Regions from separate parts of the Mesorhizobium sp. WSM3864 genome, predicted to be linked through region 1. Evidence: predicted binding sites of a transcription regulator. Region 1 holds the regulator's gene; each other region holds the start of a gene.

The links. Region 1 encodes PhoB, which activates phosphate uptake and scavenging genes when phosphate is short. Its sites were predicted from a motif close to TGTCATNNANCTGTCAT; they were not measured.
Region 2: the regulator PhoB is predicted to act here: its motif matches at 3,064-3,080, upstream of CK215_RS25560 (RNA degradosome polyphosphate kinase).
Region 3: the regulator PhoB is predicted to act here: its motif matches at 6,069-6,085, upstream of CK215_RS19780 (DUF1045 domain-containing protein).

Annotation. Positions count from the first base shown of each region.
Region 1 is NZ_NSGD01000004.1:337,360-348,032, reverse strand. It holds gene CK215_RS12065 (CHASE domain-containing protein) at 1-284, opposite strand, end outside; gene CK215_RS12060 (ATP-binding cassette domain-containing protein) at 416-1,216, opposite strand; gene CK215_RS12055 (sugar ABC transporter permease) at 1,230-2,594, opposite strand; gene xylF (D-xylose ABC transporter substrate-binding protein) at 2,831-3,871, opposite strand; gene CK215_RS12045 (ROK family transcriptional regulator) at 4,220-5,455, shown strand; gene phoB (phosphate regulon transcriptional regulator PhoB) at 5,772-6,461, opposite strand; gene phoU (phosphate signaling complex protein PhoU) at 6,481-7,185, opposite strand; gene pstB (phosphate ABC transporter ATP-binding protein PstB) at 7,206-8,009, opposite strand; gene pstA (phosphate ABC transporter permease PstA) at 8,006-8,857, opposite strand; gene pstC (phosphate ABC transporter permease subunit PstC) at 8,861-9,847, opposite strand; gene pstS (phosphate ABC transporter substrate-binding protein PstS) at 9,912-10,673, opposite strand, start outside.
Region 2 is NZ_NSGD01000018.1:56,268-66,940, forward strand. It holds gene CK215_RS25535 (amino acid ABC transporter ATP-binding protein) at 1-321, shown strand, start outside; gene CK215_RS25540 (TIGR02117 family protein) at 581-1,249, shown strand; gene CK215_RS25550 (FAD-dependent monooxygenase) at 1,492-2,727, opposite strand; gene CK215_RS25555 (zinc-finger domain-containing protein) at 2,755-3,000, opposite strand; gene CK215_RS25560 (RNA degradosome polyphosphate kinase) at 3,241-5,436, shown strand; gene ppx (exopolyphosphatase) at 5,433-6,968, shown strand; gene CK215_RS25570 (DoxX family protein) at 6,973-7,395, opposite strand; gene CK215_RS25575 (DoxX family protein) at 7,527-7,949, opposite strand; gene fumC (class II fumarate hydratase) at 8,243-9,640, opposite strand; gene CK215_RS25585 (cupin domain-containing protein) at 9,771-10,253, opposite strand; gene CK215_RS25590 (LysR family transcriptional regulator) at 10,359-10,673, shown strand, end outside.
Region 3 is NZ_NSGD01000009.1:160,388-171,060, reverse strand. It holds gene CK215_RS19805 (sugar-binding protein) at 1-719, shown strand, start outside; gene CK215_RS19800 (sugar ABC transporter ATP-binding protein) at 841-2,406, shown strand; gene CK215_RS19795 (ABC transporter permease) at 2,403-3,398, shown strand; gene phnN (phosphonate metabolism protein/1,5-bisphosphokinase (PRPP-forming) PhnN) at 3,530-4,156, opposite strand; gene CK215_RS19785 (alpha-D-ribose 1-methylphosphonate 5-triphosphate diphosphatase) at 4,153-5,292, opposite strand; gene CK215_RS19780 (DUF1045 domain-containing protein) at 5,323-6,030, opposite strand; gene iolB (5-deoxy-glucuronate isomerase) at 6,180-6,992, opposite strand; gene CK215_RS19770 (hypothetical protein) at 7,007-7,219, opposite strand; gene iolE (myo-inosose-2 dehydratase) at 7,283-8,197, opposite strand; gene iolD (3D-(3,5/4)-trihydroxycyclohexane-1,2-dione acylhydrolase (decyclizing)) at 8,371-10,221, opposite strand; gene iolC (5-dehydro-2-deoxygluconokinase) at 10,273-10,673, opposite strand, start outside.

The DNA.
Region 1 (10,673 bases):
CCGCGCAGTCCGGCGAAGTTGTCGTCGATGTCGAGCGCGGTGAGGAAGGCCTTGAACTCGCCGCGCGTGATATCGCCGTTACGAGCATCGAACAGCGCCTGGGTCGAGCGCAGCAGCGACAGATGCAGGTCGATGCGGCTCTCGATGCGGTTGAGCGCATCGTCGGCGGTTCCCTCGAACTTGATGCGTGCCGCCTCCTGGGTCGCGAAATAGGCGAACCCCGCCATCGTCAGGCTGATCAGCGCGACGGCGATGAAGGCGACGATCGGGAAAAGCTTTTTCAATGCAGGGTGCGGCCCATGGATGGTTGGCCACCTTTATGGGCAAGTCTCCGCGCCAATACAATGGCAAGGCCAACCCAACGCCGCGATTGGCTCATCAAACAAGTCGCAAATTAGCCAACCAATTTATGGTCTTAGGCCGCGATTTTCAGCGCTCCCGGGCCTGGCATGGCGCCCGGCGGGCACTTGCCCAGAATGATCATGCCGAGCACCTCGTCCTGAGTCACGTCGCTGGTGCGCGCCGTACCGACGACCTGGCCGTTCTTCATGACGCAGACCCTGTCCGCCAGCTCGAACACGTCATGGATGTCGTGGCTGATCAGGAAGATGCCGATGCCGTCGGCCTTGAGTTGCCGCACCAGTTCGCCGACCTGGGCCGTCTCCTGGGGGCCGAGCGCTGCCGTCGGCTCGTCCATGATCAGGATTCGCGCGTTGAACAGGATCGCGCGCGCGATCGCCACCGACTGCCTCTGTCCGCCGGACAGCTTGATCACCGGCTCCTTGAAGCGCTGGAAGCGCGGATTGAGCCGGCCCATCACCTTGCGTGCTTCGGCCTCCATGGCGACGTCGTCGAGGGTGCCCCAGGCGGTCATCAACTCGCGGCCGAGGAACAGATTGGCGGCGGCGTCGACATTGTCGGCAAGCGCCAGCGTCTGATAGATCGTCTCGATGCCGTATTTCTTGGCGTCGCGCGGGTTGGAGATTGCTGCCTCCTCGCCATTGACGAAGATCTGACCGGCATCGCGCTTGTAGGCACCGGACAGTATCTTGATCAGCGTCGACTTGCCGGCGCCGTTATGGCCGAGCAGCGCCACCACTTCGCCGGGGAAGAGATCGATGGAGGCGTCGTCGACGGCGCGAATGCCGCCGAAGGCGATCGAGATGTTGCGCATGTCGACCAGCGCGGCGCCGGCGGGAGCGTTCTCGTCTGCCATGATGCTGCCTCCTTCACACCCGCTTGCGGTAGATGGTGTCGAGCCAGACCGCGATGACCAGCACGGCGCCGACGACGATGCTTTGCAGCGGCGAATCGACGCCGAGAAGCACCATGCCGGACTGCAGCGACTGCATCAGCAGCGCCCCGAGCATAGCGCCGAGCACGGTTCCCGAGCCGCCGGCGAGCGAGGTGCCGCCGATGACCGCCGCGGCGATGACCAGGAGCTCGTCCAGCGTGCCGAGCGCATTGGTCGACGAATTCTGCCGCGCCGACGAGATCGCCGCGGCGATCGTCGCCAGCACACCCATGATCATGAACACCTTCATGGTGATCCAGCGCGTGTTGATGCCGGCAAGGTTGGCCGCTTCCGGATTGCCGCCGATGGCAAAGACATAGCGGCCGAAGCGAGTGCGCTTGGTGATGAAGGTCATGACGAGGCCGACGGCGATCGCCATCAGCACCGGAATGGCGATGCCGTGGGCGATGAACAGGCCGCCTTCGGGGACCGTGAGGTTGTTGGCGGCGGCGTAGCGGTTCACGATGCCGACCGGCCAGGGATAGGAATTGGCCAGCCACACCGCGCCCATGACGACCGCGCAGGTGACCGCGCCGAGCAGCGTCTCGGCCCAGATCGGACGCAGCGGGAAACGGAAGCGCTTGCGCTGCACCCTGCCGTTGAACAGCGCAAACACCACGGCAACACAGGCGACGGCGCCGACGATCCAGCTCCATTTGGCGCCGATCGAGCCGGCTGGTCCGCCGCCCATCAGCTGGAAGGTGGCGTCGAGCGGCGCCACCGTCTGGCCGCTGGTGACCCACCAGGCAGCACCGCGCCAGACCAGCAGCCCGCCAAGCGTCACGATGAAGGCCGGCACTTCGAGATAGGCGATGACGAAGCCCTGGAAGGCGCCGATCAGCAGGCCGAGCGCCAGGCCGATCAACAGTGCCAGCACCCAGATCCAGGGATTGCCAAGCTCGAGCCCAACCATTCGCACCAGGAAATGCACTTGGGCAAAGCCCATGACCATGCCGATCAAACCCTCGGCGGATCCGACGGAGAGATCGATGTTGCGCATGACGATGACCAGCACCATGCCGGAAGCCATGATGGCCACGGCCGAGGTCTGCACCGACAGGTTCCACAGGTTGCGCGGCGTCAGGAACGTTCGGCTGTCGAAATCGAGTGGATTGACGCCGAGCCGCAGGCTCGAGATGACATGCAGGCCGATCCAGATGATCAGCAGCGCGCCGACCATGCCGAGCATGCGTGTGTCGAGCTCAGTCGCCGTGAGGAAGCGCCCGACGGTGCTCAGTTCGGAAGCCCGCGCGCGATCCGCCGCCGGGTTGGCCGGCGTATCAGAGGTCGTATCGGTCATGATCTCCTCCCACCGGCTTGCCGTCTGGCGCGGATGCCGGACCACGATGCTAGAGCAATTCCAGGAAAAGTGCGTAGCCGCCTGGAATTACGCACAAACAAACGGCTGGAGCAGTTCGGCGATCCTGCCGGACAGTGAACTGCCCCAATGGTCTCCGGCTTCAGTACGCCCGAAAGCCTTTGGAGAAACGCCGCGGCCCAACGGCCGCGGCGCTGCGTTTGAACCTGACGGCCAGCTTAGTTGCAGACCGCGACGCTGCCGGCGGCAACGCCCGCGCAGACTTCATCCTTCTTTATCCAACCCGCGTCGATGACGAGGTTGAGATTATCCTTGGTGATTGCGACCGGGGTCAGGAACAGCGACTTGACGGTGTTGCCGCCAGGCGTCGTGAAGTCCTTGGCGCCCGCGATGTCGGTCATCTTCTTGCCGTCGGCGAGCTGCGAGGCGATCTCGGCGGCGTGCTTGCCGAGCTCGCGCGCGTCCTTCCACACCGACACCGTCTGGGTGCCGAGCGCGATGCGGTTCAGCGCGGCATGGTCGCCGTCCTGGCCCGAGACCGGAACGGTGCCGGCCAGCCCTTGCGCCGTCAGCGCCGCGACGACGCCGCCGGCGGTGCCGTCATTGGCCGCCACCACCGCGTCGACCTTGTTGTCGTTGGCGGTCAGGAACTGCTCCATGTTCTTCTGCGCATTGGCGGGAAGCCAGCCATCGGTATAGGCCTCGCCGACATTCTTGATCTTGCCGCTGTCCATGGCTTCTTTCAGCACTTCCATCGAGCCGGAGAACAGGAAATCGGCGTTCGGGTCGGCGCCCGAGCCCTTGATGAAGACGTAATTGCCCTCGGGCTTGGCCTTGAACACCTCGCGGGCCTGCATGCGGCCGACTTCCTTGTTGTCGAAGGTCAGATAGAACACGTCCTTGTTCTCGATCAGGCGGTCGTAGCCGACGACCGGAATGCCTTCGTCGAGTGCCTTCTGCACCGCCGGTCCGATCGCCGAGGCGTCCTGCGCCAGGATGATCAGCGCATTGGCGCCCTGCGAGATCAGGCTTTCGACGTCGGTCAGCTGCTTGCCTGGATTGGACTGTGCGTCGGCGGATATATACTTGTCGCCCGCGGCCTCGATCGCCTTCTTCATCGCCGCTTCGTCGGTCTTCCAGCGCTCTTCCTGGAAATTGGACCACGAAACGCCGATCACCTTGTCCTTCGCCTCGGCGACCGACGCCAACGTCAACGACATGGCGACGCCCGCCAGCATGGCGGCTGCGAATCTCTTCATGATATCCTCCCTGCGCCCCTCGCGGCGCGACCCAGATTGGCCCGAAGACCATGCAAAGGCTTTTTTTCGAGCCTCGAAAAAATACTGATCCAAGGCTAGGGCGCTGTCAACTGCAATTCTGACGGTTTTTGACGTGTCGCGTACTTTTTTTCGAGACCCGTAATAAATAATGACAGTGCCGACCGCTTCTGCCACTATCGGGGAACAGTTCGGAGGAGGCGCAGCCCGCGTCCACCGAAACTTGTAAAAACCCGGACGGTTCGGGTGCCGGCGTCCGGGTGAATCGATCTGGCGCGTCGCCGGGTCCTGTGCATGATCGAGAGGCCGCGCTGACTGGGAGGAGAAAAAATGTCGGTCGGAATCCGCCACGACGATCTGCGCCGGCGCAACCGCGCCATGGTGCTCTCGGCCTTGCGCCGGGCCGGCCAGCCGTCGCGCACGGAAATCGCCGCGACCACCGGGCTCAGCCATTCGACCATTTCGGCGATCTCTTCCGACCTGATCCAGGAAGGCATCCTGGCCGAGAGCAAGCCGAGCGAGACCGCGTCTCTGAAGCGCGGCCGGCCACAGGTGGGCCTCGCGCTCAAGCCTGAGGCGGCAGCGGTGGTAACGGTGGTGCTGTCGCTCAATTTCCTCTCGGTCGCCGTTATCGATTATGCGGGCCAGGTCATCGCCGAGGAGCAGCGCCGCCTCGATACGCTCACCATGCCGCGCGACGAGCTGATCGGCGAATGCTTGGCGATCGTGCGGCGCCGGCTGGACGATCCGGACCTCGACGTCGGCAGCGTCGCCCGCATCGCCATGGGCATCCAGGGCATCACCGATTCCCATGCCCGCGCCATGCTATGGTCGCCGATCACGCCGCTGACCGACATTCCCTTCGCCGACATCCTGGAAAAGGAATTCGGCATTCCGGCCACCATGGAAAACGACTGTAACATGATGGCGGTGGCGCTGCAGTGGCGCGATCCCGACCGCTATCGCGACAATTTCATCGCCATCCTGCTCTCGCACGGCATCGGCATGGGCCTGGTGCTGAAGGGCGAGCTGTTCACCGGCACGCATTCTTCCGGCGGCGAGTTCGGCCACATGATCCATCGTCCGGGCGGCGCGCTTTGCCGTTGCGGACGCCGCGGCTGCGTCGAAGCCTATGCCGGCAACTACGCCATCTGGCGCAGCGCCATGAAGATGAGCGAGAACGCCGAGCCGGTCGATGTCGGCGACGCCGACATGCGGGCGCTCGCGGCCAAGGCGCGCGAGACGGATGGCCCGGAGCGCGAGGCCTATCGCCGGGCCGGGGAGGCGCTGGGCTTCGGCCTCGGCAGCCTGTTCGCGCTGATCGACCCAGCGCCGGTCGCCATGGTCGGCGTCAGCGCCGCCGCCTTCGACCTGATCGAGCCGGCGCTGCGCGAGGCGATCGGCCAGACTGCCGGTGGCCAGCATTCAAATTCGATCTCCTTCGATACTGAGCCGAACGAATTGCCGCTGATCCGCGAGGGCTGCGCCATGCGCGCGCTGACCTTCGTCGACCAGGAGATTTTCGCCCCGGGCGTGCAGGCAAGAGCGGGCAAGAACGTGGCCTGAGCAGCTTCGATAGCGATCGTTGGCTTCTGTGGGTCCTGCAGACGCCGGAGATTAGCGAAGGCCCCGCAGCTTCGTCATTCCAGGGCGGAGCAGGAGCGAAGCTCCGTCGCGGAGACCCTGGAATCCATGCCATTACCTCAATCGTCGGATGAGCGGAGCAGAATTTCTGCACCGCCGCGGCGCGTGGAAGTCGCGTGGATCGTCGGGTCTGCGCCGCGTCGCGACGCTTCGTGCTCCGCCCGTGGACGGCGAAGCACCAGCGTCTCGATAACCCGCCAGCGCAGATAGAACCCGTCAGACCTTCGGTGCCCTGGATCTAGTCTTCCCTGATCGCGTAGCCCGCCCCGCGAATGGTGCGGATCACATCGGGCATCCGGCCGTTGTTGACCGCCTTGCGCAGGCGTCCGACATGCACGTCCACGGTGCGCTCGTCGATATAGATCGTCTCGCCCCAGACATTGTCGAGCAGCTGGCTGCGCGAGAACACCCGGCCGGGATGCCGCATCATGAATTCCAGCAGCCTGAACTCGGTCGGGCCGAGCCGGATCTCGCTCTTCTTGCGGTAGACGCGATGCGATTCGCGATCGAGCACGATGTCGCCGACCTTGAGCACGCTGGACAGCACCTCCGGCTTGGCGCGGCGCAGCAGCGCCTTGACCCTGGCCATGAATTCCGGCGTCGAGAACGGCTTGACCAGATAGTCGTCGGCGCCGGTCGAGAGGCCGCGCACCCTGTCGCTTTCCTCGCCGCGCGCGGTCAGCATGATGATCGGCAGGCGTTCGGTCTCGGGCCGCATCCTGAGGCGCCGGCAAAGCTCGATGCCGGACACCGCCGGCACCATCCAGTCGAGCACCAGAAGGTCGGGCACATTCTCCTGCAGGCGGATCTCGGCCTCGTCGCCGCGCGTCACCACCTCGACCTGATAGCCCTCGGATTCGAGGTTGTAGCGGAGCAGCACCCCCAGCGGTTCCTCGTCCTCCACCACCATGATGCGTGGCGCGATCATTTAGCAGGCACCTTCGCTGTCAGGCCGCCGGCGCCGACATCGCCGTCTCGTCCTGCTTAGGACGATTCGCAGGCAATTGCGTGCCGGTCAGCACATAGTAGGCGTTCTCGGCGATGTTGGTGACGTGGTCGCCTATGCGCTCCAGATTCTTGGCGCAGAACAACAGATGCGTGCAAGCCGTGATGTTGCGCGGATCCTCCATCATGTAGGTCAGGAGCTCGCGGAAGACGGAGGTGTATTTGACGTCGATGCGCTCGTCGTCGTTGCGGAGCTTGGCGAGCGCCGTGGCGTCGCCGGCCGTGTATTCCTCGATCACGCCCTGCACTTGGATCAGCACCAGCTGCGCCATCGAATCGATGGAGTGCGAAAGGTCGCGCGGCGCGGCGCTGATGCCGACCGAGCCGACGCGCTTAGCGATGTTCTTGGCAAGGTCGCCGATGCGCTCGAGATCGCCGGCCATCCGGATGGCGCCAACGACGCTGCGCAGGTCGTCGGCCATCGGCTGGCGTTTGGCGATCAGCGTGATGGCGCGATCGTCGAGCTCGCGCTGGCGCGCGTCCATGATGGCATCGTCGGAGACCACGCGCTGCGCCAGCGCGTTGTCGGAATTCAGCAGAGCCTTGGTCGACGCGCCGACCATCGAGCCGGCAAGATCGCCCATGTCGCGGATGAGCTGGCTGATCTGCCTCAGATCCTCGTCGAAGGAAGCGACCGTATGGGCCATGGTTATGTCCTCGTATGAACTCAGCCGAAGCGGCCGGTGATGTAGTCCTGCGTGCGCTTCTCGCGGGGCGAGGTGAAAATCTTTTCGGTCCGGTCGAATTCGATCAGCTCGCCGAGATACATGAACGCCGTCTGCCGCGAGACGCGCGCCGCCTGCTGCATGTTGTGGGTGACGATCACGATCGTGTAGTCGGCCTGCAGCTCGTCGATCAGCTCCTCGATCTTGGCGGTCGAGAGCGGATCGAGCGCCGATGCCGGCTCGTCCAGCAGGATGACCTCCGGCTTCACCGCCACCGTGCGGGCGATGCAGAGCCGCTGCTGCTGGCCGCCCGAAAGGCTCTGGCCGCTGGCGTTGAGCTTGTCCTTGACCTCGTTCCACAGCGCGGCGCGCTTCAGCGCCTGTTCGACGCGATTGTCCATCTCGGCCTTGCTTATCTTCTCATACAGCCTGACGCCGAAGGCGATGTTCTCGTAGATCGACATCGGGAACGGCGTCGGCTTCTGGAACACCATGCCGATCTTGGTCCTGAGCAGGTTGAGGTCCTGCGAGCGGTCGAGGATGTTCTTGCCGTCGAGCAGCACCTGGCCTTCGGCGCTCTGCTTCGGGTAGAGCTCGTAGATGCGGTTGAGCACGCGCAGCAGCGTCGACTTTCCGCAGCCCGAAGGTCCGATGAAGGCGGTGACGCTGCGCTCGGGCAGCGACAGGTTGATGTCCTTCAGCGCCTTCGACTGGCCATAGTAGAAGTTGAGGTTCTTGACTTCGATCTTGGCCTTCTCGGCGGTCGTCTCGGCTACGTTCAGGTCGGTGGACAACATCGGTTTCATCTGTCCTCTCTGCGTCCGGTAAGGCTGCGGGCGAAGATGCTCAGCCCGAGAACCGTCAGGGTGATTATCAGTGCGCCCGTCCAGGCCAGTTGCTGCCATTCCTCATAAGGGCTCAGCGCAAACTGGAAGATGGTCACCGGCAGGCTGGCCATCGGCGCGTTGAGATTGCTCGACCAGAACTGGTTGTTGAGCGCTGTGAAGAGCAGCGGCGCCGTCTCGCCCGAAATGCGGGCGATCGCCAGCAATATGCCGGTGACGATGCCGGACAATGCGGCGCGATAGGCGACCGAGCGGATCACCACCCAGCGCGGCGCGCCGATGGCGGTGCCAGCCTCGCGCAGCGCGTTGGGCACAAGGTTCAGCATGTCCTCGGTGGTGCGCACTACCACGGGGATCACCAGGATCGACAGCGCCACCGCGCCGGCGATCGCCGAGAAATGACCCATCGGCCGCACCATCAGCTCGTAGACGAACAGGCCGACGATGATCGACGGCGCCGACAACAGGATGTCGTTGATGAAGCGCACCACCGTGGTGAGGCGCGAGAAGCGCCCGTACTCGGCCATATAGGTTCCGGCGAGCACGCCGATCGGCGTGCCGACGACGATGCCGATGACGGTCATCACGATGCTGCCGTAGATGGCGTTGAGCAGGCCGCCGGCGTCGCCGGGCGGCGGTGTCATTTGCGTGAACACCGAAAGCGAGAGCCCCGAGAGTCCCTTATAGAGAAGGGCGCCGAGGATCAGCGCCAGCCAGACGAGGCCAATGCCCGCCGCTATGGTGCAGAGCGCCATCATCACGGCGTTCTTGCGCTTGCGGCTTCGGTGGAGCGATGCGACTGTCGACATCGGTCAGGCTCCCGTGCGGCTATCGATGCGCAACAGCATGTAGCGTGCGAGCGCGAGGATGATGAAGGTGATGATGAACAGGATCAGTCCGAGCGCCACCAGTGAGGACGTGTAAAGCTCGCCGTCGGCTTCGGTGAATTCGTTGGCGATGGTCGCCGAGATCGTCGTGCCGGGCGCAAACAGCGAGGCGCTGATGCGGTGCGCGTTGCCGATGACGAAGGTGACGGCCATCGTCTCGCCGAGCGCGCGGCCAAGACCGAGCATGACGCCGCCCATGATGCCGACCCGCGTATAGGGGATGACCACACGCCGGGTCACTTCCCAGGTCGTGCAGCCGATGCCGTAGGCCGATTCCTTCAGCACCGCTGGCACCGTGTCGAACACGTCCTTGGTGATCGAGGTGATGAAGGGCAGCACCATGATGGCCAGGATCAGCGACGACGTCAGCAGGCCGATGCCGTAGGGCGGACCGGCAAACAGGCTGGCGAGACCCGGTATGCCGTGGAAAAGATTGATGATGAACGGCTGTACCGTCGTCTGCAGGAATGGCGCGAAGACGAACAGGCCCCAGATGCCGTAGATGATCGAGGGAATGCCGGCGAGCAGCTCGACCGCGATGCCGATCGGGCGCCTGAGCGGGCGCGGGCAGAGCTCGGTCAGGAAGACGGCGATGCCGATGCCGATCGGCACGGCAATGAGGATGGCGATGGCTGAGGTGACGACGGTGCCGTAGATGGGCGCGAGCGCGCCGAAATTCTCGGTCACCGGATTCCAGGATTCAGTGGTCAGGAAGGAGAAGCCGAACTTCGACAGCGCCTCCCACGAGCCGGCGATCAGCGAGACCGCGACGCCGCCCAGAAGAACCAGCACGAGTATGGCGGAGAGACGCGTGACCGTTCGGAAGATCGTGTCGGTCAGGGCGAAGCGGCGCACCGTCGCTTCCCTGGTCCGTATGGCGGACGATGTCACGGCTTCGGAAACGGCTGTCATTTCGCCCCTCGCATTTCGAAAGAGACAGGAGGGCGCTGGAGGCGCCCTCCTTATTCCGTAGGAATTACATGCCGGAGTAGAGCGGCTTGCCGTTGCTGTCGACGATGTCCTTGCTCCACATTTCCTCGACGCTCTTCACGACCGCGTCGGGCATCGGAACATAGTCCAGCTCGGCGGCCATGTCGTCGCCCTTGGCGTAGGACCAGGCGAAGAACTTGAGCGCTTCGGTGGTGGCCGCAGCATCGTCGGGCTTCTGGTAGACGAGGATCCAGGTCGCGGAGGTCATCGGCCAGCTTTCAGCACCAGCCTGGTTGGCCAGAATGACGCCGTAGCCAGGCTTGGAGCTCCAGTCGGCATTGGCTGCAGCGGCCGAGAACGCGGCAGCGGTCGGCTCTACCTTCTTGCCGTCCTTATTGATCAGGTCGGTATAGGTGAGCTTGTTCTGCTTGGCATAGGCATACTCGACATAGCCGATCGCGCCACCGGTCTGCGCGACGTTGTTGGCGACGCCTTCGTTGCCCTTGGCGCCGATGCCCACCGGCCACTCGAGCGCGGTATTGACGCCGACCTTCGACTTCCAGTCGGCGCTGACTTCGGCCAGATAGTAGCTGAAGTTGAACGTGGTGCCCGAGCCGTCCGAACGGTGCACGACCGCGATCGCCTGGTCGGGCAGCTTGACGTCGGGGTTGAGCTTCTTGATCGCCTCGTCGTTCCAGTTGGTGATCTTGCCGACGAAGATGTCGGCCAGCGTCGGGCCGTCGAGCACCAGTTCGCCCGGCTTGACACCTTCGAGGTTGACGACCGGAACGATGCCGCCCATCACCAT
Region 2 (10,673 bases), on a different contig from region 1:
CAGCTCTCCGGCGGCCAGCAGCAGCGCGTGGCGATCGCCCGCTCGCTCTGCATGAACCCGCGCATCATGCTGTTCGACGAGCCGACCTCGGCGCTCGACCCGGAAATGATCAAGGAAGTGCTGGAGACGATGGTTGGCCTTGCCGAAGAAGGCATGACCATGCTGTGCGTCACCCACGAGATGGGCTTTGCCCGCAAGGTCGCCAACCGGGTGATCTTCATGGATCAGGGCCAGATCGTCGAGCAGAACACGCCGGCCGAGTTCTTCGATAATCCGCGCCATGAGCGCACGAAACTGTTCCTGTCGCAGATCCTGCACTGAAGCGGCGGCCGGTAACAGGGTGCTCGAAGCGCCTCTCCGCTTCGTCATTCTAGGGCGGAGCAAGGAGCGAAGCGACGCGGCGCAGACCCTAGAATCCATGCCGTGACATCGGGGCTTCGCTGCGGTTCAGAATTCTGCGCCGTTGCGCCCTACGGCAAAGGTCACGGCATGGATCCTCGGGTCAAGCCCGAGGATGACGAAGTCACGAACGGCTTCGGCCAGTCTCGCGGCGGCAAATGCGACGGACCTACCGCGCCTGATGCGAAAATTCCTGCGATACCTTGCGACATTAGTGGCGGCGGCGCCTCTAGCCGCGGCGATCGGAACATTGGTGCCGCACCCGCTCTGGCCGGCAGCGAGAGCCGCAGGCGAGAGCACCCGGCACATACTGGTTCTGAAGAACGCGATCCATACCGACATTGCGATACCGCTGGATGATGATGTACGCCGGCGCTTCCGTTTTCTCGTCGAGGCCGGCCAGCCTGCCGATGCGCCGGCCGCGCGCTATTTCGTCTTCGGCTGGGGCGGCCGCGCCTTCTATCTGGAGACGCCAAACTGGTCCGAACTGAAGGCCGCGCCTGTCTTGAAGGCGCTGACGCTCGATGCCTCGGTCATGCATGTCGACGTCGCCGGCGCAATTGAAGAGCCGCATCCCAATGTCGCCGGCTTCGACATCGACGAGGCGCATTTCTCCGCGCTGCTTGATTACATTCAGGCGAGTTTCCAACAGGGGTCGAACGGGCCGATGGGTATCGACAATGCTGGCTATTCCAGCTTCGATCGCTTCTACGAGGCCAATGGCAATTTCAACGCGCTGATCGGCTGCAACACCTGGACGGCGGCGGCACTGCGCACCGCCGGCTTGCGCACCGGCTGGTGGAATCCGTTGCCGGTGTCGCTAGGGTGGTCGTTGAGGTTGTATGATTGAGGTGGCGCTCCGCGAATTGGCAAGTATCGCGTTCCTTCGCGCCCCCCTCTGTCCTGCCGGACATCTCCCCCACGAGGGGGGAGATTGGCAGTTGGAGCGCCGGCTCTTATCCTGCAACGTTGACCATTGGCGAAGGCAGCGGTGACAGCTGATCTCGCCCCAAGTGGGGGAGATGTCCGGCAGGACAGAGGGGGGCGCTGTCCCGCCGGCCAATCCAATTTTGTCGGCCGCCCGGTAGGCCCCTACCGCCGCACCACCTTCCGCTCTTCCCATCCATAGAGCCAGTCGAGATCAGCCGCGAGTTTCTCCGCCGGGCGCGTCGCCAGCACGAAATTGCGCGCGATCGCAACCGGGCCCCATGCGTGCCAGGCCATGCGGTTGAGCGCGCCGCGTCTGAGCACCTTCTCGATGCGCGGGCGCCTGCGATTTTCCCATGTGGAGAGGTTCTGCCGCGGATCGCCGGCGAAGTCGGCGACCAGATCGGCGAGCGTCGCGGCATCCTCGATCGCCATCGCCGCGCCCTGCGCCGCGAACGGGGTCATGGCGTGCGCCGCGTCTCCGATCAGGGCTACGCCCTGCGGCATCGTCCAGCGCGTCTGCTCGACGGTGTGGATCGGAAACGCCGTCCATGGCCCGGCAAGCGCGACAAGCCTTGCCAGCGCGGGCGACGTGCCGCGCATGGCGCTGGCGAGAATGGCGGGATCGGCATGGCCGGACCAGCCTTCGGCGATGCGCTCGCCCTTGGTGAAAGCGGCGAGGTTGAAGTCGCTGCCTTTGCTCACCGGATAGGCGACCATATGGAAACCGGCATGGAGGAAGGCGGTGATGCAGTCGCCGGCGGCGATCGCCGCAAAAGCCTGGCCGGCGGCGCTTGTCGCTGCAATCGTTGCGCGCCAGGCCAGCTCGCCCGAGAAGCGGTTCTTCCCGAAAGCCGGCTCTCGACCCACAAGCACCGTGCGAACCGACGACCAGACGCCGTCGGCGCCGATCAGCAGGCCGCCGGCGGCCTCGATGCTGCCGCCATCCGTTTCGGCGGTGACGGCGATGTTTTGCGGCTGAACAGCGACGTCCGTCACCCGCGCGCCGGTGACGAGTTGGATCTCGGGATGCTCTGCCATGCGCGCCGCCAGCGCGGCCTGCAGGTCGGCGCGGTGCGCCACCAGATAGGGCGCGCCCCAGCGCTCTTCGCCGGTCTGGCCGAGCGGCACGCGCGCCAGTTCCCGCAAGTTGGCGGCGTCCTTCAGCACCACCGCTTCCGGGCGGATCGCGTTCAGCCGCAACCGGTCGAGCGCACCGAGCCGGCTGAGGATACGGGTTCCGTTGGGGGAAAGCTGGATGCCGGCGCCCACCGCTTCGAGCTGGCCGGCCTGTTCCAGCACTGTGACGGCATGGCCGTGTTCGGCAAAGGCAAGAGCTGCCGTCAGTCCGGCGATACCGGCCCCGGCGATGACGACCTGCCGGGACCGCGCCTCATCCATGGTCTAGCGGTCACCCATGATCTGAGATCAGGCAGCCTTGTCGATATAGAGGCAGCCGGCAGGCTCGGTTTCCGTCGCCTTCAGCTTCGGCGAATAGCGATAGAGCGTCGAGCAGTACGGGCAGACCTTCTCATTGTCGTCGCCCATGTCGAGGAATACATGCGGATGGTCGAAAGGCGGATTGGCGCCGGTGCACATGAATTCCTTGACGCCGATATCGATTGCCGGATGGCCCGCATCGTTCTGGAAATGGGGAATGGTACCGCCTGCCATCGTCGTCTCCTTCAGTTCGGCCCGTTTGCATCTGGATCATAACCGGCCGGTTTGCAAGATCGATGAAATGAAACTGTCGCAAAAGGCTGGCACAGGATAAGTTGAGCCGGTTAAGCGCATGAGCCCGGAAACGAAGCGATTCCGTGACATCATGCGTCATAAAAGCGTGTTAGAGCGTGCATAGCGCGTCCGGCGGCGTATGGCGCTCAAAGAACGACGTTGTGGGCAAGAGCAGGAACCATGAACGAACTGAAGCCGGTGCAGAGCGAGTTCATCACCGTCGAGGCGGCGAGCCCGGACGGCGGCAATCCAGATCGTTTCGTCAACCGCGAGTTTTCCTGGCTGCAGTTCAACCGCCGGGTGCTCGAGGAATCGCTGAACGAGCATCACCCGCTGCTCGAGCGCGTTCGCTTCCTGTCGATCTCGGCCGCAAATCTCGACGAGTTCTTCATGGTGCGCGTCGCCGGCCTCGCCGGTCAGGTGCGCGAGGGCATCGCGTTGAAGAGCCCGGACGGCCGCACGCCTGAGCAGCAGTTGGAGCAATTGCTGCGCGAGGTCGAGCGCCTGCAGGAAGACCAGCAGAAGAGCCTGTCGGCCCTGATGGAGCTGCTCAACAAGGAAGGCATCGAAAGCATCCCCCGCGATGGCCTGACCAAGGACGAGAAGGCGTGGCTGGAGGAGCATTTCCAGGATCAGGTCTTCCCGGTGCTGACGCCGCTGTCGATCGACCCGGCGCACCCGTTCCCGTTCATCCCCAATCTCGGTTTCTCGATGGCGCTGCAGCTGCGCCACCGCAAGAACGGCGAAGAGATGAGCGCGCTCTTGCGCTTGCCGGTGGCGCTACGGCGTTTCATCCGTCTGCCCGACCGCAAGCATCATGTCCGCTTCATCCCGCTGGAAGAAGCGGTCGGCCTCTATATCGGCAAGCTCTTCCCTGGATACGAGGTCAAGGGCTCGGGCACGTTCCGCATCATTCGCGACAGCGATATCGAGGTGGAGGAGGAATCGGAAGACCTCGTTCGCCTGTTCGAGACGGCGCTGAAGCGCCGCCGCCGCGGCTCCGTCATCCGCATCGAATTCGACACGCTGATGCCGGCCGAGTTGCGCGACTTCGTCGCCGGCGAGCTCGGAGTGTCGTCGAGCCGCATCAGCGTGCTCACCGGGCCGCTGGCGCTCAACCAGATCTCCGAGATCGTCGCCATTCCGCGCGACGACCTCAAATTCACGCCCTACAACCCGCGCTTTCCCGAGCGCATCCGCGAGCATGGCGGCGACTGCCTGGCCGCGATCCGCGAGAAGGACATCATCGTCCACCACCCCTACGAATCCTTCGACGTCGTGGTGCAGTTCCTGCGCCAGGCGGCGGCCGATCCGGAAGTCGTCGCCATCAAGCAGACGCTCTACCGCACCTCGAACGACAGCCCGATCGTGCGGGCGTTGATCGACGCGGCGGAGGCCGGCAAGTCGGTGACGGCGCTCGTCGAGCTCAAGGCGCGCTTCGATGAAGAGGCCAATATCCGCTGGGCGCGCGACCTCGAGCGCGCCGGCGTCCAGGTCGTGTTCGGCTTCCTGGAGTTGAAGACCCACGCCAAGATGTCGCTGGTGGTCCGCCGCGAGGACGGCCGGCTGCGCAACTACGTGCATCTCGGCACCGGCAACTACCATCCGGTCACCGCCCGCATCTACACCGACCTGTCCTTCTTCACCACCGACCCGACGATCGCGCGCGATGTCGCGCAGATCTTCAACTTCATCACCGGCTACGCCGAGCCTGCCGAGGAGATGCGTCTTGCGGTGTCGCCGTTCACGCTGCGCGACCGCATCCTCAGGCACATCGCCGAGGAGATCGCCCATGCGCTCGAGGGCAGGCCGGCCCGTATCTGGATGAAGATGAACGCGCTCGTCGATCCGACCGTCATCGACGCTCTCTATGACGCCAGCCGCGCCGGCGTCGAGATCGATCTCGTCGTGCGCGGCATCTGCTGCCTGAGGCCGCAGGTGCCGGGTCTTTCCGAGAACATCAGGGTGAAGTCGATTGTCGGCCGCTTCCTCGAGCACAGCCGCATCTACTGCTTCGGCAACGGCCACGGTCTGCCGTCCGACGAAGCGATCGTCTACATCTCCTCGGCCGATATCATGCCGCGCAATCTCGACCGCCGCGTCGAGACCCTGGTGCCGATCACCAATCCGACTGTGCATGAACAGGTGCTTGGCCAGATCATGCTCGGCAACATCATGGACAATCAGCAAAGTTTCGACGTATTGGCTGATGGCACCTCCCGGCGCGCTGCGCTCGAGGAGGGCGAGGAACCGTTCAACGCGCAGGAATATTTCATGACCAATCCGAGTCTTTCCGGACGGGGTGACGCGCTGAAATCGCATGCGCCCAGGCGCATTGCCCAGTTTAAGCGCCGCAAGAAGAACGCCGCCGCGTGATTTCAGTCTCCCAGGGCCGGCTCCAGGACCGGCGGCCGCTGTCGATCATCGACATCGGATCGAACTCGATCCGCCTCGTCGTCTATGAAGGGCTGGCGCGCTCGCCGACGATGCTGTTCAACGAAAAGATGCTGGCCGGCCTCGGCCGCGGCATCGTTTCGACGGGCAAGCTCGATCCCGAGGCGGTGACGCGCTCGATGGAGGAGTTCCGCCGTTTTCGCGCGCTTTCGGATCAAGCCGGCGCCGAGCACATCTATGTGCTGGCGACTGCGGCCGCGCGCGAGGCGGTCAACGGCCCGGACTTCATCCACCGCGCCGAGGATGTGCTGAAGACCGAGATCCGAGTGCTCTCCGGCCGCCAGGAAGCGCATTATTCGGCGCTTGGCATCATTTCCGGCTTCTATCCGGCCAACGGCATCGCCGGCGACCTTGGCGGCGGCAGCCTGGAACTCGTCGACATCAATGGTGAGGCGATCGGCGACGGTATCACGCTGCCGCTCGGCGGCCTGCGCCTGCAGGACATGGCGAAGAACTCTCTCGTCCAGGCGCAGAAGATCGCGCGCCAGGAACTGGCGCGGGCGAAGCTTTTGAAGGGTGGGCAGGGCAGGGTGTTCTACGCCGTCGGCGGAACCTGGCGAAACCTCGCCCGGCTCCATATGGAGATGACCAACTACCCGCTCGGCGTCATGCATCATTACGAGATCGCCGCCGACAGCGCCCTGAACTTCCTTAGGCAGGTGGCCAAGGGCGAGGTCGAAAAGGTCAAGGGCATCGAAGGCGTCTCCAAGAACCGCCGCTCGCTGCTGCCTTACGGTGCGGTCGTGCTGCAGGAAATCATGGCGGCAATGGAGCCCTCGAAGGTCGTCGTCTCGGCGCAGGGCGTGCGCGAAGGCTTCCTCTATTCGCTGCTCGACGCCGCCGAGCAGAAGGCCGATCCGCTGATCTCCGCGGCGGAGGAACTGGCGCTGCTGCGCTCGCGCTCGGTCCATCACGCGCATGACCTCGTCGAATGGACGGACAAGGCTTTCAAGGCCTTCGGCATCGACGAGACGGTGGATGAGGCGCGCTACCGCCACGCCGCCTGCCTACTTGCCGATATCGGCTGGCGGGCGCATCCCGAATATCGCGGCCGGCAGTCGCTCAACATCATCGCGCATGCGTCCTTTATCGGCGTCGACCATCCTGGCCGCGCCTATCTGGCCCTGACCAACGCCTATCGCCATGACGGCATCTTCAACGATGCGATCGCGCCCGAGATCAAGACCCTGGCGCCGCCGCGCATGCTCGAGCGCGCCCGCGCGCTGGCGGCGATGATGCGCGTCGTCTACCTGCTGACGGCGGCGATGCCCGGGGTCATGCCGCGGCTGAAATGGGAAAGCCGCGGCAACGGTGCGCTTGCGCTGGTGCTGCCGGCGTCGCTTGCCGACCTCTATGGCGAACGACCTGCCGGGCGGCTGGCGCAACTGGCGCGCATCACCAACCGCCGGCTGGTGCTGGCGGTCGAAGGCGGGCCAAGCATTTCCGTCAAGTGACGGATCAGGTGATCTCGGCACCGACGCCAAAAGGGCGGCCGTCGGCCGACCATGCGCCGGCGCCGGCCATGGCGAGCGCCAGGAAGCCCCCGGCAATGGCAATGTCCTTCATCAGCATCTGCTGGTGCATGAAGGCGAGGGTCGCATCCTCGCCGCCCTGGCCGAAATGGCCGATGAAGCCGGCGACGATAGTGAAGGCGGCAAGCAGCAGCGCCGCGATCCGCGTCTGAAAACCGACAAGAATCAAAAGTCCGGCGATCAGCTCGAACAGGCCGGTGCCCCAGGCCGCCAGGGTCGGTAGCGGCAGGCCGAGGCCGGTGAAATAATTGATCGTGCCGGATATATTGGTCAGCACCTGGAAGCCCGAGGGCACGAACAGCGCGGCAAGCAGGAGCCGCGAGGCGAGAAGCAACGCGTTGCGGTTCATGGCCCACCTCCCTTGCCGGTACCCGGGAATGCACCGGCTCTCGGTGCAGTGTACGCCTGCACTCTATAAAACTAAAACGCGGCGCGTAAAATTCCGCGCCGCCAAAGTTTCAGCTTGGGAGGGGAAGGAGATCAGCCGCGCTTGGCGTCGATCGAATAGGCGCCGGCGCCGGAGGAGGCGAGCAGGATAAAGCCGCCGGTGATGGCGAGGTTCTTGAGAAACTGGATCATCTGCATCTGGTCGGCCCAGCCGGTGTGAGCAACCAGGCCGGTAGCGATCGTGAAGATGGCGAGCAACCAGGCGGCGATCCGCGTCTGGAACCCGACAAGAATGGCAAGGCCGCCGAGCAGCTCGATGAGGCCGACCACGACGGCCGTCACGGTCGGAAGCGGCAGGCCGAGGGCGCCGAAATAGCCGGCGGTGCCGGAAATGGCGGTAAGCTTGCCGAAGCCGGAAAGCAGGAAGATGACGGCGAGCAGGATACGGCCGAGCAGGATGGTGGTGGCACTGTTGGACGCGATGCTGGTACCGGCGGCGGAAGTGTTGATGGACATTGGCGAGTCTCCGAATCGTGTTGAATGCCCAGTCAGATAGACGACGAAGACTGTTCACCAAAGCCGCCGATGCGGCGACACATTGTTCACAGGCAGTATGTTTCGGTGACCGGCGGACGCGCGCGAAAATCGTGTCGGCGGATTGGGATTAACGAGTAAATTGTGCCCCCGCAAAATAGCCAAACTATCGGTTGGGGGTTGCAGTCGCAGACCTCGGGGACTAGCCGAAACGCCCGATCGGGTCGTCTTCGCCCTGGAACGACGACCCCTTTGGCCTGTCCGCGCCGCGAGAACTACCCCGGATGCGTCATGTCCTCGGGCCGCACCAGCCGGTCGTAGTCGGCCTCGCTGACCAGCCCGGTGGCCAAGGCTTCCTCGCGCAGCGTGGTGCCGTTCTTGTGCGCGGTCTTGGCGATCTTGGCGGCGTTGTCGTAGCCGATGGTGGGGGCGAGCGCCGTCACCAGCATCAGCGAGCGCTCCAGCGCCGCCTTGATGTTGTCTTCCCGCGCCTCGATGCCGACGACGCAATTGTCGGTGAAGGATACGGAAGCGTCGGCAAGCAGCTGCACCGACTGCAGGAAATTATAGGCCATCAGCGGGTTGTAGACGTTGAGCTCGAAATGGCCCTGGCTGCCGGCGAAGGTTAGCGCGGCATTGTTGCCGAACACCTGCACGCAGACCTGCGTCAGCGCCTCGCACTGCGTCGGGTTGACCTTGCCCGGCATGATCGACGAGCCCGGCTCGTTCTCCGGCAGCGACAGCTCGCCGAGGCCCGAGCGCGGGCCTGAACCGAGCAGGCGGATGTCGTTGGCGATCTTGAACAGCGCCGCCGCCGCCGCGTTGATCGCGCCGTGCGAGAACACCATGGAATCGTGTGCTGCGAGCGCCTCGAACTTGTTCGGCGCCGTCACGAAGGCGATGCCGGTGATGGCAGCGATCCGGTCCGCCACCTTTTCCGCAAAGCCAACCGGCGCGTTGAGCCCGGTGCCGACCGCGGTGCCGCCCTGCGCCAGTTCCTGCAGGCCGGGCAGCGTCTGCTCGATGCGCTTGATCGACGACGCGACCTGCGCGGCGTAGCCGGAGAATTCCTGGCCGAGCGTAAGGGGTGTGGCGTCCTGCGTGTGGGTGCGGCCGATCTTGATGATGTGGTTGAAGGCGCGGGCCTTGGCGTCGAGCGCTTTGTGCAAATGGTGTAGCGCCGGGATCAGGTGATGCGCGACCCGCTCGGCGCAGGCGACATGCATGGCCGTCGGATAGGTGTCGTTCGACGACTGGCTCATATTGACGTGGTCATTCGGGTGCACGGGCTTCTTCGAGCCCATCACGCCGCCGAGCATCTCGATGGCCCGGTTGGAGATCACTTCATTGGCATTCATGTTGGACTGCGTGCCCGAACCGGTCTGCCAGACCACGAGCGGGAAATGGTCGTCGAGCTTGCCGTCGATCACTTCCTGCGCGGCGTCCACGATTGCCTTGCCGATGGCTGGATCCAGCCGTTTCATCTCCGTGTTCACTTCGGCCGCGGCGCGCTTGACGATGCCCAGCGCGCGCACGATCGAGGCCGGCTGCTTTTCCCAACCGATCTTGAAATTGCCGAGCGAACGCTGCGCCTGCGCGCCCCAGTAGCGGTCGGCCGCGACCTCGATGGGACCGAATGTATCGGTTTCGGTTCTGGTCTTCTCAGCGCTCACGGGAAATCTCCGGTCTGTCGATTTGCGCAAGGGCGTATCGCGTTGCACAAAACCCTTCAAGCGGAGATTGCGGGCGAGGAAGATGCAAATCGGTTGAAGGGGGCTGCCGATCTCCCCCTTGTGGGCGAGATCAGCCCTCCATCGGCGGTCCAACAATGTCGATGCCGTTCTCGGCGCAGAGTCTCGTCAGCGTCGCCATCATCTCGGGGGTCGGCGCCCCCGGCTGCGGCAGGTCCGGCCGTTCGGCGGGGCGGCTCGCCAGGCGTACCATCGTCTCGAAATCCGAGCCGCGCGTGACGGTGAGCGCATGCGCGCCTTGCGGAGATTCGACCCTGTATGTATGCGGCAGGCCTTTCGGCGCGATGACGGTTTCGCCCGCGCCCACGACCCGCTCATGGCCGTTGATCTGGAAACGCATTTGTCCTTCGAGAATGTGAAATACCTCGTCTTCGTTGCGGTGCACATGCAGCGGCGGGGAATCGCCATAGGGCAGGCGATGCTCGATGACGCAGATGCCGTCCTCTCCGTCGGCCGAAGAGACCTGGATGGCGACGAGCGTGTTGTTGAACCAAAGGAGTTTCTTGCCTGCGATGGTCCGGTTGATCATTGTCATGGTGTCTCTGCTTTGTGTTGGGCCGGCGAAGCGGCGTCGACGGCGAACTAACCAGCGACGCGTGGGCGATGGAAATCGAATGATCATATGGACTGAATTGATGCGATGAATTTGAACGCGCTCGATCTCAACCTGGTGAGGGTGCTCGACGCGCTTTTGCGCGAGAAAAGCGTGACGCGCGCCGGCGAGCAGATCGGCCTCAGCCAGCCTGCGGTGAGTGCCGCGCTCAACCGCCTGCGGCATACGCTCAACGACCAGCTCTTCGTGCGGCGCGGCAACGACATGGTGCCGACGCCCCGCGCCGAAAGCCTGGCCGGGCCTGTGCGTGCCGCGCTGCGCGAGATCGAGCGTGCTTTCCAGCCGGCGAAGGACTTCGATCCGGCCAGGCTGGAGCGGACCTTCACCTTCATGGGCGCGGAT
Region 3 (10,673 bases), on a different contig from region 1:
ACCTGGTGACGGCCGGCGTGAAGGGCATCATGGTGTCGGCAGTCGACCCGAAGACCTCGACCGACGGGCTGAACAAGATCGCGTCCGAGACCGCTCTGTTCACCACCGATAGCGACGCCCCGCAGACCAAGCGCGTCGCCTATATCGGCTCGTCCAACGTCGATGCCGGCAAGCAGGCGGCCGAGATCGCCAAGAAGGCGATGCCGAACGGCGGCAAGTGCCTGGGCTTCGTCGGCCTGCTCGGCGCCGACAATGCCAAGGAGCGCATCGAGGGCATGAAGGAGGGGCTTGCCGGCAGCAAGATCGAGCTGGTGGACGTGCGCGGCGACGACATCGACCAGGCGCGGGCCAAGAAGAATGTCGAGGACGCGCTGGTCGCCAGCCCCGACATCACCTGCATGGTGGGCTTCTACTCCTACAATACGCCGCGCATCTATGAGGCGCTGCGCGACGCCGGCAAGCTCGGCCAGATCACCGTCGTCGGCTTCGACGACGATCCGATCACGCTGGGCGGCGTCAAGGAAGGCACGGTTGCCGCGACCGTGGTGCAGCAGCCCTTCGAATGGGCCTATCAGGGCATGAAGCTGATGGCCGCCTACCTCAAGGGCGACAAGTCGGGCATTCCGGCCAACGGCTTGATCATCGTGCCGACCAAGATCATCGGCAAGGACGATGTCGACGCCTATGCCGCCAACCTGAAGGCGATGGCCGGCAAGTAATCGATGCACAGTTGCGCCGGCTCAAGCTTCGCCTTGAGCCGGCGTCCGTATTGACGGGCCGCATGCGGCCCGTCAGTCTGCAGCCCACCGGCTGCCGATAAGCGCGATGAACAATGGCGTGATGAATTATTCCGACCCATCCATCGTCCAATCCGCTCCGTTCCTGAGCCTCGAGGCCGTGCGCAAGACCTATCCCGGCGTCGTGGCACTGGGCGGCTTCTCGATGGAGGTCAGGCCGGGCGAGGTGATCGGGCTGGTCGGCGAGAACGGCGCCGGCAAATCGACATTGATGAAGATCCTCGGCGGCGTGACGCGGCCGGACAGCGGCACCGTCACCGTCGACGGCGTCGCGCATGACGGCTTGACCGTGGAAGCCAGCATCGGCTCCGGCATCGCCTTCGTGCATCAGGAACTCAACCTGTTCGAAAACCTCGACGTCGCCGCCAACATCTTCTTCGGCCGCGAGCCGCTGAAGGCCGGGCCGCTGAGGCTGGTCGACCGCGCCAAGCTGCGCGAGATGGTGGCGCCGCTCCTGAAACGCGTCGGCGCCAATTTCTCGGCCGACGCGCCGGTTGCCTCCCTGTCGCTGGCGCAGCAGCAGATGGTCGAGATCGCCAAGGCGCTGTCGATCAAGGCGCGGCTGGTGATCCTCGACGAGCCGACCTCCAGCCTGCCGATCGCCGAGACCGAAAAGCTGCTCGACGTGATCAAGGGGCTGCGGGCGGAAGGCATCAGCGTCATCTTCATCTCGCACCGCCTGCACGAGGTCGAGCGCGTCGCCGACCGCGTCGTGGTGCTGCGCGACGGCATGCTGGCCGGCACGCTGCCGAAGAGCGACATCAATCACGACCAGATGGTCAAGCTGATGATCGGGCGCATGCTTAAGCACCGCGAGAAAGCAGCGGAGGCGGGGCGCGCGCCGGGCGGCGTCGCGCTCTCGGCAACAGCGGTGCGCACCAGCGCCTATCCCGATCACCCGGTCGACCTGGAGCTTCGGCGCGGCGAAATCCTCGGGCTTGCCGGCCTGGTCGGCTCCGGCCGCACGGAGCTCGCGCGCGTCCTGTTCGGCATCGACGAGCGGCTCGGCGGCAGTGTCGCGCTGGACGGCAAGGCGCTCAATGTCGGATCGGCCGCCGATGCGGTGGCGAGCGGCATCTTCCTGGTGCCCGAAGACCGCAAGCTGACCGGCATCCTGCTCGATCTCTCGATCGCGCAGAACATTTCGCTGCCCAATCTGCCGGCGCATGCGAAGCGCTCGCTGGTGTCGACCAGCGCGGAGCTCGCCACCGCCGAGAAGCAGAAGAAGGATCTCGGCATCAAGGCGCCGTCGGTCCTGACCCGCACCGGCACGCTGTCCGGCGGCAACCAGCAGAAGGTGGTTCTGGCCAAATGGCTGGCGATGAACCCCAAGGTGATGATCCTCGACGAGCCGACGCGCGGCATCGATATCGGTGCCAAGGCCGAGATCTACGCGCTGATGCGGGCGCTGGCCGATGCCGGCGTCGCGGTGCTGATGATCTCCAGCGACATGGAGGAGGTGATCGGCGTCTCGGACCGCATCGCGGTCATGCATGAGGGGCAGATCTCCGGCATCCTCGACCGGGACGATTTCAGCCAAGAGAACGTGCTGTTGCTGGCGGTGGGCAAGAAGCCGAAGCTGGCGCAAGCCGCGGGAGGAGCGCAATGAGCAAGAAAGACCTCGGCCTGCTGGTCCTGATCCTGGTGGTCGGCGCGGTGGTCACGGCTATAAATCCGCGCTTCCTGTCGACGATCAATCTCGCCAACACCTCCAACCTGGTCGCGCTGTTCGGCATCCTGTCGATCGGCCAGGCCTTCGTCATCATCACCGGCGGCATCGAGCTTTCGGTCGGTTCGCTGATCGCGCTGCTCGGCACGCTGTTCATCGACTTCATCGCCGTGCGCGAGATGGACTGGCCGTTGGCCTTCGTGCTGATCATCGTGCTCGGCGCCATCATCGGCTTCATGCATGGCTGGCTGATCACGCGGCTCAAGATGCAGCCTTTCGTGGTGACGCTTTGCGGCCTGCTGATCTACCGCGGCGTCGCCCGTTTCTACACCGCCGACGGCACGGCGGGCTTCGCTTTCGGCCAGAATTTCCCGGATCTCGAATTCCTGACCGCCGGCCGCTCCGGCGGGTTGCCGAATTCCTTCATCGCGCTGATCGTGATCGCCATCGTCATGTGGGTGGTGCTGCACCGCTCGGTGTTCGGGCGCTATCTCTATGCCATCGGCAAGAATGAGGAAGCGGCGAAGTATTCGGGCATTCGCACCGGGCGCGTGGTGATCGCGGCATACGTGATCTGCGGTGTGCTGACGGCGCTGTCGGCGATCTACTTCGCCATGTACACGCGCTCGATCTCGCCGGCGAGTCACGGCCAGTTCTATGAGCTCTACGCCATCGCCGCGGCGGTGCTTGGCGGCTTCTCGCTGCGCGGCGGCGAGGGCTCGCTGGTAGGCGTCATCCTCGGCACCGTGCTGCTGCAGGAACTGCAAAACCTCGTCAATCTGCTCGGCATCCCGTCCTCCCTGAACTTCGCGGTGATGGGCGGCGTCATCCTGATCGGCGTGCTGGTCGACCAGCAGTGGGGCGTGTTCCGCGCCCGGCGCCGGATGATGGAGGCGTCGCGCCGGAATGTCGCCGGCGCGCCGGCGGAGTAGCTTCCCTCGTCCGATCTCGGCAGGCAGCGGCGCAAATTTCAACTTCGCGTGCTGCACACATTTTTTGGACGTTGGCGCCGACATCAACAAGTCTCGGCTCAACCTCCCACTCGCGAGCCGGCATCACTCCGTCAGATCATGTCCGAAAGGTCCGAGAACGCCATCGCCTTGCGCAGCACGTCGGCGAAGCGCTCGCCGGCGATCTCTCTGGCGCCGCTGTTGTCGATGGAGGTGACGTCCGGTCCGGAAAGCGTCACGCTGGTGCTGCGCGCCAGACGCGCCAGCACTTCGCCGCGCGATTCACGGCCGCGCGCCGCCAGCCGCTCGGCGAGGATCTCCGGCGCCGCGGTGATCTCGACCACCGCCAGGTTGGCATAGCGCTCACGCAGCGCCGGGATGACGGCACGGGAGACGTTGGCCACCGCGACATGACCATTGGCGATCGCCCAATCGACATCGGCCGGCAGGCCATAGCGCAGGCCATGCGCGTCCCAGCAGATGGCGAAGGCGCCGTCCGCTTCCGCCTCGGCGAAGGCGGCGTCGGCCAGCGTATCGTGGTCCTCGCTGGCGGAGTCGCTCGGACGGGTGATGACGCGGCGGACGAACTCCAGCCGCGTCTCGCCGGCAAAATGCGCCCTGGCGTAGCCGATCACCGTGTCCTTGCCGGCGCCGCTCGGCCCGACCACCGCGACGAAGACGCCGTTGCGGATCGCAAGGGTCTCGGTGAGCTCGCGTTCGATCAGCGCAGAAACCATCATGCGACGCGCCTGCCCTGACGCCAGACGTTGCGCACGACCGGCACATGCTGGTCGACGCGCACGCGCACGAGGTCGGCGCGCCGGCCGGGCTCGATGACACCGCGATCGCTAAGGCCGACCGCTTCCGCCGGGTTCTTCGAGACCATGGCGACCGCCTGCGGCAGCGAAATGCCTTCCACGACATCGCCGAGGAAGAAGGCGGACTGAATCAGGCTGAAGGGGATATAGTCGGACGACAGGATGTCGAGCAAACCGTCGCCGGCAAGCGAGCGCGCCGACACATTGCCCGAATGCGAGGAGCCGCGCATGACGTTGGGCGCGCCCATCAGCACTCCGAGGCCTGCCGCCTTCGAGGCCCTCGCCGCCTCCTCGGTGGTCGGGAATTCGGCAACGCGCACGCCCTGCTCCACCGCCTCGTCGACATGGCCGGCTGTCGCATCGTCGTGGCTGGCAAGCACGATGCCGCGCTCGCGGCAGGCGGCGGAAATGAAGACGCGGTTCGGCCCGGAATTCTTGGCCGATTCCGCCATACGCTTCTCGCAGAATTTCTGGAAGTCGCGGTCGGTGAGCTTCAGCTTGCGCTGGTAATAATAGGCGTAGGTCTCAAGATCGACGAACTGGCGCTGGCCCGGCGCGTGGTCCATCAGCGAGGCGAGCTTCACCCTGTCGTCGGTCTCGAAATTGGCGAAGGCCTCGAGGCAGTCCGGCGCCGAGACCTCGCAGCGCAGATGGATGAAGTGGTCGGCCCTGAGCCGATCCCGGCGCACGCTGTCCTCGATCGCGTCGGCGAGCTTGCGCACGTCGTCGGACTTCAGGTCGGCATCCTCGTCCATGCCGACACGCAAGGCGTCGAGCACCGTGGTGATGCCGGCGGTCGCCACCTGCGCATCGTGGGCGAGCACGGCGGCGATCGGGTTCCAGCGCACTTTCGGACGCGGCGCGTAATGGCCTTCGAGGTGATCGGTGTGCAGCTCGACGAGACCCGGGATGATGTAGTCGCCGCCCATGTCCTCGCCGGTGCGGGCCGCACCCGGCTCGATCGCGGCGATCAGCCCATCGCGCAGCAGCAGCGAGCCCGCGACGATCTCGTCGGGCAGCACGATGCGGGCATTGTTCAAAACGGTCTCGGCGGTCATTTCAGCAGTCCTATCTCAGGCGGGCGGACATCAGGCGGTTTTTCTGGCCGGGCCGCGTCCAAGCACGTGGTGCGAGAGCACCATGAAGGGCGCGCCCGGTTCGGTTTCGACGAACAGCGTCAGCGCATCCACCGGCACCGGACGCTGCAGCACGTCCGCGAACAGGCTGTCGATTGCAGCGCGAAGGCGCGGGCTTTCCTGTGGCCCGACCCGTCCGGAGAGCGTCATGTGGAAGCGGAACGTCTCGAAGACGTAGGGATAACCCCACTGGCAGAGGTTGCGAAACTCATCCGGCTTCAGCGAGTCTGGGCTGCGGCGCTCGATCTCGGCCTCGGTCAGCGGCGCGCGGAAGCGGTCGAAAGCGCGCACGACCGCGCCGGCGAAACTGTTGAGCGGCTCGAAAGGACTTTCCGGCACCAGCGCGAAGAAGCCGTCGATCTGGCCGACGACCAGACGCGGGATGACGACTGGTGGCGTGGCCTCGGCGAAATCGTCGAGCGCCGCCCGCAGCGAGGCTTCCGTTTCGCTCGGCGCCAGCCGGAACGGCGCCTTCAGCGTCGCGTGGAAGCCATAGCGCCGTGCCGAGGCGGTGTGGAAGGCAACTTCCGCCGCCGACAGGTCACCCACACCCTCGACCGGCCGCGTCGGCGCGCCGAACGGGTAGCGCCCCAGCCAGTTGGCGGCGATCCGCGCCAGCGGCTCATCCTGCCTCGGGGTAAAGTAAATGGCATAGCGCATCGAAAATCCTCGTCAGACCGCTGCCATAGGTGATTTCCATGACGGATTGACGAAGCTTTCATGGGTTTTCGAAGGCAACCCAGGCTCCGGCGGTCCTTAGCCGACGATTTTCCCGAACTGGACCAACAGGTTGAGGGCTATGAAAAATCTCACGCCTTCATCAGCCACTCATGCTCGGCGGCGTTGTGGAATTTCCACGTCCGCTTCGGGCCGGCCATGACGTTGAGATAATAGAGATCATAGCCGTGGCAGGCCGCACACGGGTGGTAGCCCTTCGGCACCAGCACGACATCGCCGTCCTCGATCGCCATCGCCTCGTCCAGATCGCGCACGCCATTTCTGTCGGCGTCGGTGTAGACGCGCTGGAAGGCGAAACCCTGCGGCGGGTCGAGGCGGTGGTAGTAGGTCTCCTCAAGATAGGACTCGGCCGGCAGATTGTCCTGGTCGTGTTTGTGCGGCGGATAGCTGGAGGTATGGCCGCCGGGCGTGATGACCTCGACCACCAGCAGCGAGTCGGCCGGCTTGCCCTCGGGCAGGATGTTGGTGACGTAACGGGTATTGGTGCCCTTGCCGCGCACTTCCTGACCGAGATCGTCGGGCGCAATGACGCGGGCGGGCAGGCCGCCGCCAAGACCGGGCGCCGAGCAGACGGCAAGCTCCAGTTCGGTGTCGGCGGTCACCGACCAGTCGGAGCCTTGCGGCACATAGACCGACCAGGGTTTGCCCTTGAAGGGCGACATGCGCTTGCCGAGCAGGCCGAGATCCTTGCCGCCGGCCGCAGCCTTGCCCTTGCCGGTGACGAACACCAGGCAGACCTCGCGCTCGCCCGTCTCGCCGGCGGCCGTCTCGCCCGGCCGCAACCGGTGGAGATCGAAACCCACGTAAGTCCAGCCCGCGCTTTGCGGGGTGACGTGGGCGACGTGGCCGTGGCCCTTGTCGGCCTTGACGAGCAGTTTCGACATTTTTGTCTCCTGGGTCATTCCTTCGGCTCGGCCGGAGGCTTGGGCTCCTCGGCCGGCTTGTAGAGGTAGAAGAACTGCCACACCGCGTAACCGGCGAAGCCGAGCGCGATTACCCCCCAGAACGGCGTGCCGGAGGCGAATTCGATCACCGACCAGATTAGGCAGACGGCGACGACGGCAATGCGCCGCCACAGCGGTCGGAAGAAGGGGTGCTCATAGTCTTTCATCGCGCCAATCCGGGACTTGTCCAAACGCATCAGATAGACCGAGCGGCCGGACGAATCCACCGTTTACGCCGGGAAGCCCTGCGTCTCGACCGTATAGCCGGCGGCCGTCATCACCCGCATCAGCTCCTTATGGCCGACCTCAGCCATCCTCAGCGGCGGGTTCTTTTTCGGATCCTGCTCGGCCTCGACCACGAACCAGCCTTCATAGCCGTAGTCGGCGAAGCGCTGGACGATCGCGCCGAAATCGAGCGAGCCGTCGCCGGGCACGGTGAAGGCGCCGAGCGCGACGGCATCGAGGAAGGACTGTTTCGTGCGGTCGAGCCCGTCGATCACGTTCATGCGCACGTCCTTCACATGGACGTGGTTGATGCGCTTGTGGTGGTTGTCGATGGCGCGCAACACATCGCCGCCGGCGAAGGCGAGGTGGCCGGCATCGAGCAGCAGCGGGATGCCCTCGCCGGAATGATGCATGAAGGAATCGAGTTCCGGCTCGGTCTCGACCACGGCCGCCATGTGATGATGGTAGGAAAGCGGCATACCCTGGTCGGCGCACCATTCGCCGAATTCGGTGACGCGGCGGCCATAGGCCTTCATCTCGTCGCCGGAAAGCCGTGGCTTGGTGGCAAGAGGCTTGGAGCGGTCGCTCTGGATGGAGCGGCCGACCTCGCCATAGACGATGCAAGGCGCGTTGACCGCCTTGAACAAGTCGATCATCGGCTGGATGCGATCCTTGTTCTTCGACATGTCCTCATCGACCAGCGTGCCGGAGAACCAGCCGCCGCAGAGCGTGACGTCGGCCTCCTTCAGGATCGGCAGCATCACCTTCGGATCGTTGGGGAAGCGGCGGCCCATCTCCATGCCGGTGAAGCCGGCCGAGCGCGACTGGCGCAAACACTCCTCCAGCGACACATCATCGCTCAATTCCACGAGATCGTCGTTCCACCACGCGATGGGAGACATGCCCAGTTTGGCTTTCAAGTCGTCACTCCAGGTTTGGATCGTTCAACTTTCGCTCATCGGCGCTGCCCTCATCCGCCTGCCGGCACCTTCTCCCTGGAAATGACGGGGAGAAGGGACAGGCTTCAGCGGTGGCGGCCCCCTGCTCCCCGTTCTTCACGGGGAGAGGGCAAGGGTGAGGGGCAGCGCCAGCTTCAATCACCTAAGCTCCGCATGAGCTTTTTCTCGTCATACGCCTTGCGCGCGGCGTTCACCTGCGGCCGCGACGAGACTTCCGGCACGGCAACATCCCACCAGTGGCCGCCGGCCTCGGTCGACACCAGCGGATCGGTGTCGATGACCAGCACGGTGGTCTTGTCGTTGCCCTTCGCCTTGGCGAGCGCCGTCTCGAGTTCAGCAATCGAGGCCACCTTCTCGGCGACGGCGCCGAGGCTGGCCGCATGGGCGGCGAAGTCGACGTCGGGCATCACCTCGTGGCGAGCGTCCTTCAGGAGATTGTTGAAGTTGGCGCCGCCGGTCGCCATCTGCAGCCGGTTGATGCAGCCATAGCCGCGATTGTCGAGCAACACGATGGTGAGCTTCAGGCCGAGCATCGCCGACGTCGCGATCTCGGAATTGAGCATCAGATAGGAGCCGTCGCCGACCATGACGACGACTTCCTGGTCGGGTTTCGCCATCTTGACGCCGAGCCCGCCGGCGATCTCGTAGCCCATGGTCGAGAAGCCGTATTCGGCGTGATAGGAACCGGGCGCGCCCGCTTGCCAGAGCTTGTGCAATTCGCCGGGCAGCCCGCCGGCGGCATGCAAAAGCGTGACGCCCGAGCCCATCGCGCGCTGCACGGCGCCGATCACCTGCGCGTCGGAGGGATAGGCGGCGTTGGTCGAGGCCGTCACCTTGGCGGCAGCAGCCTGCCATTCCGTCTTGCCCTTCAGCGCACTGTCGGTCCAGGCGGTCGGCGCCTTCCAGCCCTTCAGCGCGGCGGAAAGCTCGGCGAGCCCTTCGGTGGCGTCGGCAACCAGCGGCAGCGCCCAGTGCTTGCCGGCATCGAAGACCTGGGTATTGAGCCCGATGATGGTGCGGCCGGCATTCTTGAACAGCGCCCAGGAGCCGGTGGTGAAGTCCTGCAGCCTGGTGCCGACGGCAAGAACCACATCGGCCTCTTCCGCCAGCCGGTTGGCCGCTGATGTGCCGGTGACGCCGACGGCCGCCATGTTGAGCGGATGATCGTCGGGCAGCGAGGATTTGCCGGCTTGGGTCTCGCAAACCGGAATGCCGGCGCCCTGCACCAGCTTGGCCAGCTCTCCGGAAGCCTGCGAATAGAGGACGCCGCCGCCGGCGATCACCAGCGGCTTCTTGGCGTTCTTCAGGGCCGCCACGGCGACGGCCAGTTCGTTGCGATCCGGGCGCAGCCGGCGCGGCGTCCAGACGCGCTCGGCAAACAGGCTTTCCGGATAATCATAGGCCTCCGCCTGCACGTCCTGGCAGAGCGAAAGCGTGACCGGGCCGCATTCGGCCGGATCGGTCAGCACCTGCATGGCGCGGTTCAGCGCCGGGATGATCTGCTCCGGCCGCGTGATGCGGTCGAAATAGCGCGAGACGGGGCGGAAGCAATCGTTGACGCTCGCCGTGCCGTCGGAGAAATCTTCGGCCTGCTGCAGCACCGGGTCGGGCAAGCGGTTGGCGAAGACATCGCCGGGAAGCAGCAGCACCGGTAAGCGATTGACGTGGGCGAGCGCCGCAGCCGTCACCATGTTGAGCGCGCCGGGGCCGATCGAGGTGGTCGCGGCCATGAAGCGGCGGCGGAAATTCGCCTTGCCGTAAGCAATCGCCGCATGCGCCATCGCCTGCTCGTTATGGGCGCGGAAGGTCGGCAGCTCGTCGCGGACCTGGTAGAGCGCCTCGCCGATGCCGGCGACATTGCCGTGGCCGAAGATCGCCCAGACGCCGCCGAAGATCGGCACCTTCTTGCCGTCGATCTCGGTCATCTGGCGGCTGAGAAAGCGGGTCAGCGCCTGCGCCATCGTCAGGCGAACGGTCTTGGTCATTGTCGTTTCCTCCGGCTTTCCCTGTGCCGCCTAATATGCTGCCCGTTCTTCTTATGCTGCTTTGCGGCCGCGCGCTGCAAGCCATGCCTCGGTCAATTGCTCGAAGCGCGAGGCCATGTCGGCGACAGCCTCGTCATCCGAGATCTTGCCGGCCAGCCATTGTTCGGCGGCATTGACAAAGATGGTGCGACCGACGGCAAATCCCTTGACGATGGGCGCATTGGCGGTGGCGGCAAAGGCGGCGACCAGCTCATCCTGCGGCGCCTCCAGACCGAGCAGCACGACGCCGCGGCACCACGGATCATTCTTGACGATCACCTGCTCTATCCTGGCCCAGGCGCCTGCCGAGGCCTGCGGCTCGAGCTTCCACCAGTCGGGCTTGATGCCCAGCGCATAGAGGTCTTCAAGGGCGCGCGGAATGGTGGTGTCGTCGAGCGTGCCGTGCTTGCCGG